2 regions of the Kitasatospora purpeofusca genome follow, and region 1 is predicted to be linked to the other one. Evidence: riboswitches for the same ligand, from Rfam matches in the RefSeq annotation. Region 1 holds a riboswitch; the other holds the start of a gene.
What was found. Region 1 has a riboswitch for glycine ahead of gcvP (aminomethyl-transferring glycine dehydrogenase). Riboswitches for the same ligand answer to the same signal wherever they lie in the genome.
Positions count from the first base shown of each region.

Region 2: it holds a riboswitch for glycine, as region 1 does, so the genes downstream of both, gcvT (glycine cleavage system aminomethyltransferase GcvT) here and gcvP (aminomethyl-transferring glycine dehydrogenase) in region 1, are expected to answer to the same signal.

Region 1 is NZ_CP108561.1:8,095,652-8,103,051, reverse strand. It holds gene gcvP (aminomethyl-transferring glycine dehydrogenase) at 15-2,915, opposite strand; glycine riboswitch at 3,156-3,259, opposite strand; gene OG715_RS35355 (PRC and DUF2382 domain-containing protein) at 3,423-4,736, shown strand; gene OG715_RS35350 (MFS transporter) at 4,880-6,370, shown strand; gene OG715_RS35345 (DNA polymerase IV) at 6,530-7,400, opposite strand, start outside.
Region 2 is NZ_CP108561.1:6,198,129-6,205,528, reverse strand. It holds gene OG715_RS27275 (enhanced serine sensitivity protein SseB C-terminal domain-containing protein) at 222-1,037, opposite strand; gene OG715_RS27270 (enhanced serine sensitivity protein SseB C-terminal domain-containing protein) at 1,345-2,139, opposite strand; glycine riboswitch at 2,381-2,487, shown strand; gene gcvT (glycine cleavage system aminomethyltransferase GcvT) at 2,703-3,824, shown strand; gene gcvH (glycine cleavage system protein GcvH) at 3,912-4,295, shown strand; gene glyA (serine hydroxymethyltransferase) at 4,374-5,642, shown strand; gene OG715_RS27250 (L-serine ammonia-lyase) at 5,833-7,200, shown strand; gene OG715_RS27245 (VOC family protein) at 7,187-7,400, opposite strand, start outside.

The DNA of each region.
Region 1 (7,400 bases):
ACGGCGCGCCGGGATCAGACGCCGTACTCGTCCATCGGCGGGCAGGAGCAGACCAGGTTGCGGTCGCCGTACGCGCCGTCGATCCGGCCGACCGGCGGCCAGTACTTGTCCGCCGGGTTCACGCCGGCCGGGAAGACCGCCTCCTGCCGCGAGTAGCCGTGCGCCCAGTCGCCGGCCAGGGTGGCGGCGGTGTGCGGGGCGTTGCGCAGCGGGTTGTCCTCGGCGTCCCACTCGCCCGAGCCGACCTTCTCGATCTCGGCCCGGATCTCGATCATCGCGTCGCAGAACCGGTCGATCTCGTACAGGTCCTCGGACTCGGTCGGCTCGATCATCAGGGTGCCGGCGACCGGGAACGACATGGTCGGCGCGTGGAAGCCGTAGTCGATCAGGCGCTTGGCGATGTCGTCCACCGTCACGCCGGTCTCCTTGGAGAGCGGGCGCAGGTCGATGATGCACTCGTGCGCCACCAGGCCGCCGGGGCCGGTGTAGAGCACCGGGAAGTGCGGGGCCAGCCGCTTGGCGATGTAGTTGGCGTTCAGCACCGCGACCTGGGTGGCGCGCTTGAGGCCCTCGCCGCCCATCAGCCGGACGTAGGACCAGGAGATCGGCAGGATGCCCGCCGAGCCCCACGGGGCGGCCGAGATCGGGCCGACACCGGTGGCCGGGCCGGCCTCCGGCTGCAGCGGGTGGTTCGGCAGGTACGGCGCGAGGTGCTCGCGCACCGCGACCGGGCCGACGCCGGGGCCGCCGCCGCCGTGCGGGATGCAGAAGGTCTTGTGCAGGTTCAGGTGCGAGACGTCCGCGCCGAACTTGCCCGGCTTGGCGAGGCCGACCAGGGCGTTGAGGTTGGCACCGTCGACGTAGACCTGGCCGCCGGCCTCGTGCACCAGGCCGCAGATCTCGGTGATCTGGGTCTCGTACACGCCGTGGGTGGACGGGTAGGTGACCATCAGCACGGACAGGTTGTCGCGGTGCTGCTCGATCTTGGCCTTGAGGTCCTCGACGTCGACGTCACCGTCGACCAGGGTCTTGACCACGACCACCCGCATGCCGGCCATGACCGCGGAGGCGGCGTTGGTGCCGTGCGCGGAGGACGGGATGAGGCAGATGTCGCGCTGGGTGTCGCCGTTGCCGTGGTGGTAGGCGCGGACGGCCAGCAGACCGGCCAGCTCGCCCTGGGAACCGGCGTTCGGCTGGATGGAGACGGCGTCGTAGCCGGTCACCTCGACCAGCTGCTGCTCCAGGCCGCGGATCAGGGTGAGGAAGCCCGCGGCCTGGTCGACCGGGGCGAAGGGGTGCAGCTGGCCGAACTCCGGCCAGGTCACCGACTCCATCTCGGTGGTGGCGTTGAGCTTCATGGTGCAGGAGCCCAGCGGGATCATGCCCCGGTCCAGCGCGTAGTCCCGGTCCGACAGACGGCGCAGGTAGCGCAGCATGGCGGTCTCGGAGCGGTGGCTGTGGAAGACCGGGTGGGTCAGGTACTCGTCCTCGCGCAGCAGCGCGGCCGGCAGGCTGTCGGCGTTCTCCGCCACCTCGACGGCCTCGACGCCGAACGCGGCCCAGACGCCCGCCAGGTCCTCGCGGGTGGTGGTCTCGTCGGTGGAGACCGAGATCCGGTCATCGCCGTCCTGGAAGACGTTGATGCCGTTGGCGCGGGCGGCGGCGGCGATCCCGGCGGCGCGGCCCGGGACGACCGCGGTGACGGTGTCGAAGAACTCGCCGTGCAGCAGCTCGACCCCGCCGGCCCGCAGGCCCTCGGCCAGCGCGGCGGCGTAGCGGTGGGTGCGGCGGGCGATGTCGGCCAGGCCGTCGGGGCCGTGGTAGACGGCGTACATCGAGGCCATCACGGCGAGCAGCACCTGGGCGGTGCAGATGTTGCTGGTGGCCTTCTCGCGGCGGATGTGCTGCTCGCGGGTCTGCAGGGCCAGGCGGTAGGCGCGGTTGCCGTGGGTGTCCACGGAGACGCCGACCAGGCGGCCGGGCAGCGAGCGGGCGTACTCGGCGCGCACGGCGAGGTAGCCGGCGTGCGGGCCGCCGAAGCCCATCGGCACGCCGAAGCGCTGCGAGGTGCCGCAGGCGATGTCGGCGCCGAGCGAGCCCGGGGACTTCAGCAGGGTGAGCGCGAGCAGGTCGGCGGCGACGGCGACGATCGCGCCGAGGCCGTGGGCCTGCTCGATCACCGGGGCGAGGTCGCGGACCGCGCCGGTGGCGCCCGGGTACTGGAGCAGCACGCCGAAGACGCCGCGCTCGGCGATCTCGGCCGGGATGCCCTCCGACAGGTCGGCGACGACCACCTCGACACCGGTCGGCACGGCGCGGGTGTTGATCACCGCGACGGTCTGCGGCAGGGTGTCGGCGTCGACCAGGAAGACACCGCCCTTGACCTTGGTGACGCGGCGGGCCAGGGCCATCGCCTCGGCGGCCGCGGTGCCCTCGTCCAGCAGCGAGGAGCCGGAGGTGGGCAGGCCGGTCAGGTCGGCGACCAGGGTCTGGAAGTTGAGCAGCGCCTCCAGGCGGCCCTGCGAGATCTCCGGCTGGTACGGCGTGTAGGCGGTGTACCAGGCCGGGTTCTCCATGACGTTGCGGAGGATCACCGGCGGGGTGAAGGTGCCGTAGTAGCCCAGGCCGATCATCGACCGGAGGACGGAGTTGCGGTCGGCCAGCTCGCGCAGCTCGGCCAGGACCTGGGCCTCGGAGCGGCCGTCGGGCAGGTCCAGCGCGGTGATCGAGCGGATCGCCTCGGGAACGGCGGCGGTGGCCAGCTCGTCCAGCGAGCCGTAGCCGATGTGGGCCAGCATCTTCTCCTGCGCCGCGGCGTCGGGGCCGATGTGGCGGTTCTCGAAGGGGCTGGCCTGTTCGAGCTCGGTGAGGGTCGCGGGGGTGGTCGGGCGTCCCGAGTTCGGCTGGGCGTTCATGGTGGTCGAGGCCTCCTGGTCACGGACCGGCGGGGGTGCGCACGCCGGGCTGCCTCGCCGCTGCGGACAACAGCGGAGGACCCGGTCGGACGAACCCGACAGGCCTCCCCCTCTGTCATCGGGACCTGAGAGCTTCGCCCGCGCGGAGCGCCGTGGGACGCCCCGCCGGCTTGCACCGTCGGTGAGGGTGGGGTCCGCCGGCTCCCTCGCCCGCGTTCCTGCCCTGCTTTCCAGAGTGACCTATCCCGCACGGTACGGATGCCTGAGAGATTCCGGGGAGGAGTTGCTCCTTCGGCGCCCCGACCAGCGGTTTCCACTGCCGGGGACTCTCCCGCGCGGGCTCGGCGGTCGCGCCCAGGGTACCAGCGGGAGGCCCGGCGATCACGGGTGCGTCCGGTCACTTCGCCGCCGGGGCCCGCTCGCCCGGCCTGCCCCCAACGGCTCAGCGCCGCGCCCGTCCGGCCCCGCCCCGGTCGCGCGGGTCCGGTTCATGGCTTTTGGTGTGAAGTGGCGGACCGGGCGGGCGGGCCGGCCGTCGTCCTGCGGGAGTTCCGCAGGATCACCGCACTGGAGGAAAGAGTGCAGACCGACATCGACCCCCGGGACCTCATCGGCCACAAGGCGGTCGACCGCAACGGGGACAAGATCGGCACCATCGACGAGGTGTATCTCGACGACGCCACCGGCCGCCCCGAGTGGGCGGCTGTGCGGACCGGCATCTTCGGCCGGGACGCCTTCGTCCCCCTGACCACGAGCGAGTTCTCCGGCGACGAGCTGCGGGTGCCGTACGACAAGTCCCTGGTGAAGGAATCACCGGACTTCGGCGTCGGCCAGCACCTGTCGCCCGCCCAGGAGCTTCAGCTCTACCGCTACTACGGGCTGGACACCCCGGTGGACGGCCGGCCGTCGGCGGGTGACGGCTCGGGCTCCGAACCGTCCGACCTCGACTTCGGCACCACCGCCGACCGGGGCACGGCAGCCGGCACGGCCGCTGTGGGCGCGGCCGCCGCCAACGCCGCGGGCACCACCAACGGCACCAGCAGCACCCATGGCACCGGCACGACCAACGGCACGGGCACCGCGCATCCGGCCAAGCCGCTCGGCCTCCACCAGTCCCCCACTCCCGTCCCGAGCCCGGCCGCCGACCTCGGCAAGCCGTCCGACCCCGCCCCGGAGGCCCCCGTGCGGACCCTCGCCACGCCCCTGCCCGCCACCACGACACCCGCAGCGCCGCAGCAGGCCGCCGAGCCGCGCCCGCACACCCCGGCGGCCCCCTCGACGGCCCCGGCCGCCGTCCCCGCCGCGGGCACCGCGCGCCCCGAGGCCGACCCCGCCGCCTCCTCCCCCAGCGGCCCGGTGGAGATCACCTGCCGCGAGGAGCGCCTGGACATCACCACCGAGTGGCATGTGCTGGGCACCGCCAAGCTGCGCAAGTACGTCACCAGCGAGCCGGTGGAGCGGCGGGTCGCCGTGGTCCGCGAGCGGGTCCGGGTCGAGCGGATGCCGGTCGGGGACGCGGAGCGGGCCGCGCTCAGCGAGAAGGACATCGCCGAGGCGGTGGAGGAGGTGACCCTTCGCGAGGAGCGCCCGGTGGTCCGCAAGTACCTGGCGCCGATCGAGCGGGTCCGTCTGGTGGTCGAGCGGTACACCGCCGAGGAGGTGGTCCGGGACGAGCTGCGCCGTGAGCACGTCGAGGTCCACGACAACACCTCGGCCGCCTCGACCCCGGTGCCGTCGGCCGCCCATGCGCCGGCGCGTCAGGCCGCCCACCCCGCGGTCGAGGACCAGGCCCGCCCGGCTCCGCTGCGGCCGCTCGCCTGACCCGACGGAACAGCAGGACCCCGGCCGATCATGGCCGGGGTCTTTCCTTTTTGCCAAGGCTTAACCAATGAATATTTGACACACTGAAGTATCTCCCTGCATGGTTACTTCAGTTCATTCACTATGTACGAGAGGAAGCAACCGTGAGTGAGGCACCACAGCCCACCACCACGACCGAGAAGCAGAGCAGCGCCCGGGTCCTGCCGGCCCTCATCCTGGCGATGCTGTCGTTCAGCGTGGTGCAGACCGCGGTCGTTCCGATCCTGCCCTCGCTCGCCAAGGAACTGAGCGTCTCCGGCTCCAGCATCACCTGGCTGATGACGGCCAATCTGCTGTCCGCCGCCGTGCTCACCCCGCTGCTCGGCCGCTTCGGCGACCTGCGCGGCCGCAAGCCGATGCTGCTGATCTCGCTCGCCGGCCTGGTCGCGGGCTCCGCGCTCGCCGTCTCGACCCACTCCTTCACCTGGCTGGTCGTCGCCCGCGTCCTCCAGGGCGCCGGCGGTGGCGTCCTCCCGCTGGCCATCAGCATCGTCCGCGACGAGCTCCCCAAGCAGAAGGTGACCGGCGGCGTCGCCGCCATCAGCGCCTCGATGGGCGTCGGCAGCGGCCTCGGCCTGGTCGCCACCGGCCTGCTGCTGGAGCACTGGAGCTACAAGTCGATCTTCTGGATGGGCCTGGCCTTCGGCCTGCTCGCGATCGCCCTGGTCGCCTTCCGGGTGCCCAGCGACCCGATCACCGACAAGGAGGGCGGCGCCGACCCGCTCGGCGCCATCACCCTGGCCGGCTGGCTCTCCGCCCTGCTCGTCGCGGTCAGCCAGGGCAACCACTGGGGCTGGACCTCCACCAAGACCCTCGGCCTGTTCGCCGTCGCCGCCGTGGTCGCCCTGCTCTGGGGTGTCATCGAGGTCAAGGTCAAGCACCCGCTGGTCGACATGAAGATGATGTCCCGCCCGGCCGTCGCCTTCACCAACCTGGCCGGCCTGCTCATCGGCTTCGGCATGTACGGCTCGTTCATGGTGATCAGCAACTTCGCCCAGACCCCGGAGAAGTTCGCCCACTACGGCTTCACCGCCACCGTGCTGCACGCCGGTGTGATGCTGCTGCCCTCCGCCCTCGGCTCGATGGTCGCCGCCCCGATCGGCGCCGTGCTGATCGCCCGCCGCGGCCCCCGCCTGCCGCTGGTCCTCGGTGGCGTCCTCGGTGGCGTCGCGATGGCCTACCTGGCCCTGCGGCACAGCCACGAGGGCGACATCTACCTCTCTTCGGCCATCTTCGGCCTCGGCATCGGCCTCGCCTTCTCGGCCATGCCCGCCTACATCAACGGCGCCGTCCCGGTCGAGCAGAGCGGCATCGCCAACGGCATGAACGCCGTACTGCGCACCGTCGGCGGCGCGATCGGCACCGCCGTCATGGCCGCCATCCTCACCGGCGACACCATGAAGCTGCCGATCCCGATCGCGCTGCCCACCCTGGACGCGTACAAGCACGCGTTCTGGACCGCCGCCGTGGTCTGCATCGTGGCCGGCGCCGTGCCGTTCCTGATCCGCACCGTCAGGCCGACCACCGCGGTGGCCTCCGGCAACACGACGGCGGACCTCTCCTCCGGCCGCGAGCCGGTCAAGACCGACGCCTGACGAGGCGTCCCGCCCCGCGCCCAGGGACAGGGCGCGGGGACCGGACCAGGACGGTCGCCGAGGGCATCGCGACCGTCCGCGGCCCGGAACCGAAGCGGCCCCACCCGGCTCCCCGCCGAGTGGAGCCGCTTCGTTCCCGCACCCGGCGAGGGGCACCGCTCAGCCCTCCCCCGGACCCTCCCCCACGCCCTCCGCGTCGTCCCCCTCCTCGCCCCCGGGCCACCCCGGACGCAGCGGCAGCGGCCTGGCCGGCTCCAGCGCCGGATCCTCGACCCGGAAGGTCCGCACCCGGCCGGGCCCGCTCCACGGCGTCTCGAACCGGACCGTCACCCGCCCCACCCCGCTGCCCTGCACCCACCCCGGCCCGTGCTCGGCATGCCGCACGTCCTGCCCGGGCAGCCAGCGGCGCACCGGCACCGCCTGCTCCTCGGCCGGCTCCGGCTCCTCCTCCGCACCCGCCCCGGCCTCGGCCCCCGCCGCCGCCTCGGCTGCCTCCTCCCGGACGGCCTGCGCGAAGAGGTCCTCCTGGGTGTAGTCGGCCAGCTGCGCCACCCCGACGCCCAGCAGCCGCACCCCGCCCGTGATGTCCACCTGCGAGGCCAGCCGGCGCGCCGTCTCGACCACCACCGCCTCGTCGTCCGTCGGCCCCCGCAGCGTCTCCGAACGGGTCAGCGTCGAGAAGTCGAACCGCCGCACCTTCAGCACCACCGTCCGCCCCGAGCGCCCGGCCCCGCGCAGCCTCCGCACACAGCGCTGCGCCAGCGCCTCCACCTCGCGCAGCACCCGGTCCCGGTCGGCCAGGTCGACCTCGAAGGTGTCCTCCACCGACACCGACTTGGCGTCCTGGTCCGCCACCACCGGCCGGTCGTCCAGCCCTATGGACATGGCGTGGACACCGACGCCGTGCGCCTTCCCCAGCAGCTGCACCAGCTCCGCCTCGCCCGCCTCCGCGAGCTCGGCCACCGTGTTCAGCCCCGCCCGCCGCAGCACCTGCTCGGTGGCCGGGCCGATCCCGGGCAGCGCCCGCACC
Region 2 (7,400 bases), 1.9 Mb from region 1:
CCGAACTGGCTTACGCCAGCCCTGACCACCGACAGATGCCCAACTGTGATCTGTGCGCATGCACCTCCCGGACCATCGGCATATCCCTCTTCACACAGCTGTAACAGCCATGTCAAGATGGGTTCCATCCGATTCGGGGAGAACGTCCGAAAAAACGCCGAAACCGGCCTGACATGGCGTCAAGCCGGTTTCGTGGAACGGGACTCCGAAGATCCGCCCGGTCAGCGACCGGGGTAGCCGGGCCACGGCTGCTGCGGCGGGGGCTGCTGCCCCGGCCAGGCCGGAGCCGGCGGCTGGGTGCCGTAACCGAAGCCCTGACCCTGGGCCGGGCCCTGCTGCGAGGCGTACGGCGGCGGGGGCACCGGCGGGTACGGGCCGGTCTGCGGACGGCCGTGCCCGGACGCCTCCCGGTCGTAGAACGGGCGTGCGTGGGCCCGCATCCACAGCGCCACCGGATCGAACTCGTCCGCCATCGCCACCGTCGAGACCGCCAGCCCCTCCGGCGCGACCGCGATCGCCCGCTGCATCAGCGCCCGCACCGCCTCCACCGTGGGCGGCGAGCTCTCGTACAGTTCGAGGCCGATGGCGAGGTACGGCTCGCCCACCGACGGCTGCACCCAGGCCCGGCGCAGCGCCCGCACCGCCCGCACCTCGGCCGCCTGCCGCTCCAGCAGCGCGAAGAACTGCTGGGCCGGCACCTGCGGCTCGCTCAGCCGCAGCGGACCGGCCGGCAGCCGGTCCAGCCCCGCGGCCACCCGGCGCAGGTCCGCCCACGGCACCCCGACCCCGCCGCCCGGGGCGTGCGGGTTCAACCACAGCCCCCAGCGGGTCCGGTACAGCGAGGTCGCGATCTCCCGGCCGGAGATCACCTCGTGCGCCCGCGCCCAGCCGGACGCCGCCAGTTGCTCGGGCGAGGTGACGGCCGGCGCGTAGCCGTGGCCGCTGATCTCCATGTTCCCGTACTGGGCGTCGGCGCTGCCCGGCGTCCCGTGCCACAGCAGCATCCAGACCCGGCCCTCGGCGAGCGCGTTCAGCATCGTCTCGTAGGCCTCGTAGCGCTCCGGCGCCACCTCGCGCAGGGCGCGTTCCAGCGCGCCCGGATCCGGGCGTCCGGTGGGCGCCTGGCCCCAGGGCCCCGGTGCACCGCCAGCTACCGATCCCGCACTCATGCGCCCACCTCGTTGCGCCTCTTCGTTCCTCGTCCGTCACCGGCGGCCCGGCGGCCGTCAGCACGCACCTTATGGGGCACCGTCGACCACCGCCACGCCGACGTGCCAGGGCCCCCGCCGCTCCCCCGCCGAGCATCCGGCCCGACAGGCACCGGACGGACGGCCGGGGACCGGCTCAGCCCCGTACGTGGAAGGGCGCGACCCGGTTCACCATCCACTCGACCACCGGATCGTCCGCGAGGTCGAGCAGTACGAGGTGGACGCCACCGGGCAGCGGCGCGGTTCCCAGCGCGCGCCCCAGCGCCTCGTTCACCGCCCCCGGGTCGGCCGGGGCCGCCGGGTCCAACTGGACGCCCACGAACATCACGGTCGGCTCGCCCTCGACACTGGCCAGCGCCCGCCGGGCGCTCAGCACCCCGGGCAGCAGAGCCAGTTCGGCGCGGCAGGCGGCCAGGAACAGCTCCGGGTCCTCGCCCGGCACCGGCTCGCGCAGCGCCACCCGGCCCCCGGACGGCGCGTCCTGGGCGACGTCCCAGCGGTCCTCGCGCGGCCCCCGGCGCAGCTCGGCCACGCCCTCCGGCGGGACCGGGATGCCCACCGGGGCGTCGGGGTTGACGGCGATGCCGACGCCCAGCGGCAGACCGCGGGCGAACTCCCACACCGGCGCGACCGCGAACGCCATCCCCGGCGCCTGCTGGAGCAGCACCTCCTGGGAGGAGAACACCGGGACGTAGGGGCCGCCGGCCAGTTCGAGGGTCGGCAGGTCCAGCGCCCGCCCCTGCGGGTCGCCGCCGGACGGCAGCGGGATCCACACCTGGCTGCGCGCCAGCACCTCGATCACCCGCGGGGTCGCGCCCGGGTCGCCGAGCGCGGCGGTGAGCACCTGCTCCAGCTCGTTGGCCGGCCACGCGCCGCCGGCCGGCGCCGACTGCGCCCCGCCCCAGCCCTGCTGCTCCACCGGGTTGCCCATCCGCCCCTGTACCGCCCTCCGCTCGCCGATTCCCGCAGCCTAGCGTCCGGGCGGGACGGAACGGGACGCGGAACGGAAGCGGAAGGGCGGCGCGGGGAGGCGGGGCGCGGCAGAGGGAGCGGCACGGGGAGCGGAGCGGGCGTGTGAGGCAGCCCCCTCTCCCGCCAGCGGTGCGGACGTGCCATGATGTGCGCGTCTGCGGTGGCATCCACCCAGGCCCTCCAACTCCATACCGGCCGCTCGAACCCGCGCGGGAGAGTCCGGAGTGCCCCGTCCTGGTGGCACAGCCGGCGCCGAAGGAGCAAGTCCTCCCCGGAATCTCTCAGGCCCCCCTACCGCACGGGTTAGGCAGATCTGGAAAGCGGTGCACGGCCCTGCCGTCCGCCCACCCACGGTGCAAGCCGCCATGCTGTCCTTTGCAGGGCAGTGGACGGTGAAGCTCTCAGGTACGACGACAGATGGGGAGACCCAGCCGCCGCATGCCCGCGCGCAGGGTCCGCCCCGTGCCCGGGCCGGTCCCGGCGTGCGCACCCCTGAGTGCCCCGACCGAGGAGTTCCTGGCCATGTCGTCCCTCCGCCTCACCGCGCTCGACGCGCTGCACCGCGCCCTCGGCGCCACCATGACCGACTTCGCCGGCTGGGACATGCCGCTGCGCTACGGCAGCGAGCGCGAGGAGCACCTCGCCGTCCGCACCAGGGCCGGCCTGTTCGACCTGTCCCACATGGGCGAGATCACCGTCACCGGCCCGCAGGCCGGCGAGATGCTGGACCACGCCCTGGTCGGCTTCGTCTCCGCGCTCGGCGTGCTGCGCGCCCGCTACACCATGATCTGCGCCGAGGACGGCGGCATCCTGGACGACCTGATCGTCTACCGCCTGCGCGAGGACGCCTTCCTGGTCGTCGCCAACGCCTCCAACGCCCAGCTGGTGCTGGACGAGCTGATCGCCCGCGCCAAGGGCTTCAACGCCGTCGTCTCCGACGACCGCGACGCCTACGCGCTGATCGCCGTCCAGGGCCCGGAGTCCACCGCGATCCTGGCCGACACCACCGAGGCCGACCTGCCCGGCCTGAAGTACTACGCGATCCTCCCGGCCCAGGTGGCCGGCCGCGACGTGCTGCTCGCCCGCACCGGCTACACCGGCGAGGACGGCTTCGAGATCTTCTGCAACCCGGGCGACGCCGAGCAGATCTGGCAGGCGCTGACCGCGGCCGGCACCGACCGGGGCCTGATCCCCTGCGGCCTGTCCTGCCGCGACACGCTGCGCCTGGAGGCCGGCATGCCGCTGTACGGCCACGAGCTGTCCACCGAGCTGACCCCGTTCGACGCCGGCCTCGGCCGAGTGGTGCGCTTCGACAAGACCACCAACGAGGGCGCCTTCGTCGGCCGCAAGGCCCTGGAGCGGGCCGCCGCCGAGGCCGAGGCCAACCCGCCGCGGGTCCTGGTCGGCCTGGTCTCCGACGGCAAGCGGGTGCCGCGCGCCGAGTACACCGTGGTCTCCACCGAGGGCGCCCCGATCGGCCGGATCACCTCCGGCTCGCCCTCCCCCACCCTGGAGAAGCCGATCGCGATGGCCTACGTGGACGCGGCGCACGCCGCCCCGGGCACCACCGTCGCGGTGGACGTGCGCGGCAAGCACGAGCCGGTGCAGGTCGTGGCGCTGCCGTTCTACAAGCGCGCCCGCTGACCCCGCTCCCCCACCTTTCCCTCGCGAGGCTCGTCCGCGCCCCGGGCCGCTTCGCCGTACCCGCTTCCCATCCTGGAGAATGACGCCATGAGCAACCCCCAGCACCTGCAGTACACCGAGGAGCACGAGTGGCTGACCACCGCCGAGGCCGGTGAGGTCGCCACGGTCGGCATCACCAAGCACGCCGCGGACGCCCTCGGCGACATCGTCTACGTGCAGCTTCCCGAGGTCGGCGACACCGTGACCGCCGGTGAGACCTGTGGCGAGCTGGAGTCGACCAAGTCGGTCAGCGACCTGTACTCGCCGGTGACCGGTGAGATCACCGAGGTCAACGAGGCCGTCGCCGACGACAACAGCCTGGTCAACAGCGACCCGTTCGAGGGTGGCTGGCTGTTCAAGGTCCGCGTCGAGTCGACCGGTGCGCTGCTGAGCGCCGACGAGTACACCAAGCTCACCAACCCCTCGGCCTGAGCCATCCGGGGCGGCCGCAGCGCGGTGGCCGCCCCGCCCGCCGGCCCTCCTCCCTCTCACTTCCGGGAAGACTCCACCATGACGGTTCTGAACCAGTCCCTGCACGCCCTCGACCCGGAGATCGCCGCCGCGGTCGACGCCGAGCTGCACCGCCAGCAGACCACCCTGGAGATGATCGCCTCCGAGAACTTCGCCCCGGTGGCGGTCATGGAGGCCCAGGGCTCGGTCCTGACCAACAAGTACGCCGAGGGCTACCCCGGTCGCCGCTACTACGGCGGCTGCGAGCACGTCGACGTGGTCGAGCAGATCGCGATCGACCGGATCAAGGCCCTGTTCGGCGCCGAGCACGCCAACGTCCAGCCGCACTCGGGCGCGCAGGCCAACGCCGCCGCGATGTTCGCGCTGATCAAGCCGGGCGACACCATCCTGGGCCTGAACCTGGCCCACGGCGGTCACCTGACCCACGGCATGAAGATCAACTTCTCCGGCAAGCTCTACAACGTGGTGCCGTACCACGTGGACGACAAGTCCGGCCAGGTCGACATGGCCGAGGTCGAGCGCCTGGCCAAGGAGCACCGCCCGCAGCTGATCATCGCCGGCTGGTCCGCCTACCCGCGCCAGCTCGACTTCGCCGAGTTCCGCCGGATCGCCGACGAGACCGGCGCGCTGCTGATGGTCGACATGGCCCACTTCGCCGGCCTGGTCGCCGCGGGCCTGCACCCCAACCCGGTGCCGTACGCGGACGTGGTCACCACCACCACCCACAAGACCCTGGGCGGCCCGCGCGGCGGCGTCATCCTCTCCAAGGCCGAGCACGCCAAGAAGATCAACTCCGCGGTCTTCCCCGGCCAGCAGGGCGGCCCGCTGGAGCACGTCATCGCCGGCAAGGCCGTCGCCTTCAAGGTCGCCGCCTCCGAGGAGTTCAAGGAGCGCCAGCAGCGCACCCTGGACGGCGCCCGGATCCTGGCCGAGCGCCTGCTCCAGGCCGACGTCACCGAGGCCGGCGTCTCGGTGCTGTCCGGCGGCACCGACGTCCACCTGGTCCTGGTCGACCTGCGCAACAGCCAGCTCGACGGCCAGCAGGCCGAGGACCGGCTGCACGAGGTCGGCATCACCGTCAACCGCAACGCGATCCCGAACGACCCGCGCCCGCCGATGGTCACCTCCGGCCTGCGGATCGGCACCCCGGCGCTCGCCACCCGCGGCTTCGGCGCCGAGGACTTCCGCGAGGTCGCCGACATCATCGCCGAGGCCCTGAAGCCGGCCTTCGACGAGACCGTCGCCGCCGACCTGAAGGCCCGGGTCACCGCCCTCGCCGAGAAGTACCCGCTGTACCCGAACCTGTAGGTCCCTCCTGTTCGGCCGCGGGTGACCGGGCTCACGCCGCCCGGACACCGGGGATTCCGGGGCACCGCGCACACTGGAAGGTGCGCGCGGTGCCCCGACCCGTGTCGGTCGCCCGAAACACCACCTCAGCCACTGCCGTCCCTCCCTCCCTGCCGGCACCATCCACGAGACCAGACAAGGACGTCACTCCGTGGCCATCAGCGTCTTCGACCTCTTCTCCATCGGCATCGGCCCGTCCAGTTCCCACACCGTCGGCCCGATGCGCGCCGCCCGGATGTTCGCCCGCCGCCTGAAGTCCGAGGCCCTGCTGGACGAGGTCACGGCCGTCCGCGCCGAGCTGTTCGGCTCGCTGGGCGCCACCGGCCACGGCCACGGCACCGCGAAGGCCGTCCTGCTGGGCCTGGAGGGCTACTCCCCGCGCACCGTGGACGTCGACCGGGCCGACCTCGACGTCGAGCGGATCATCGCCGAGAAGCGACTCAGCCTGCTCGGCACCCACGCCATCGACTTCGACCGCGACACCCAGCTGGTGCTGCACCGGCGGCGCTCGCTGCCGTACCACGCCAACGGCATGACCCTGTGGGCCTACCGGGCCGACGGCTCCACCGTGCTGGAGAAGACCTACTACTCGGTCGGCGGCGGCTTCGTCGTGGACGAGGACGCGATCGGCGCGGACCGGGTCAAGCCCGACGACACCTCGCTCAAGTACCCCTTCCGCACCGGCGACGAGCTGCTCCGGCTCAGCCGGGAGACCGGCCTGTCCATCTCCGGCCTGATGCTGGAGAACGAGAAGGCCTGGCGCAGCGAGGAGGAGATCCGGACCGGGCTGCTGGAGATCTGGCAGGTCATGCAGGAGTGCGTCCGGGCGGGCATGTCCCGCGAGGGGATACTCCCCGGCGGCCTCAAGGTGCGCCGCCGCGCCGCCTCGGGCGCCCGCGCGCTGCGCGCCGAGGGCATCGGCCCGGCCAACGCGATGGAGTGGGTGACCCTCTACGCGATGGCGGTCAACGAGGAGAACGCCTCCGGCCGCCGGGTGGTCACCGCCCCGACCAACGGCGCGGCCGGCATCATCCCCGCCGTCCTGCACTACTACCTGAACTTCATCCCCGGCGCGGACGACGACGGCATCGTCCGCTTCCTGCTCGCCGCGGGCGCGATCGGCATGCTCTTCAAGGAGAACGCCTCCATCTCCGGCGCCGAGGTCGGCTGCCAGGGCGAGGTCGGCTCGGCCTGCTCGATGGCGGCCGGCGGCCTCGCGGAGGTCCTCGGCGGATCGCCCGAGCAGGTCGAGAACGCCGCCGAGATCGGCATCGAGCACAACCTCGGCCTCACCTGCGACCCGGTCGGCGGCCTGGTCCAGATCCCCTGCATCGAGCGCAACGGCATGGCCTCGGTCAAGGCCGTCACCGCCGCCCGGATGGCCCTGCGCGGCGACGGCCGCCACCACGTCTCCCTCGACAAGGCGATCAAGACCATGAAGGAGACCGGCGCCGACATGAAGATCAAGTACAAGGAGACGTCCCGCGGCGGCCTCGCCGTCAACGTCATCGAGTGCTGACACCGGCCCCACTCACGCCCGCGCCCCCGCCCACCGGCGGGGGCGCGGGCGTGAGTGGGGCGGCCGCGCTCCCGCAGGACGGCGGAGAGCGCCCGGCCCCGCGCGACGCCGCCCCGATGCTGATCTCCGCGTGCAGGACGCCGCCGGGGGCGTCGATCCGGAAGTCCTCGCGGGCACCGAAGGCCCGCTGGTAGAAGTCG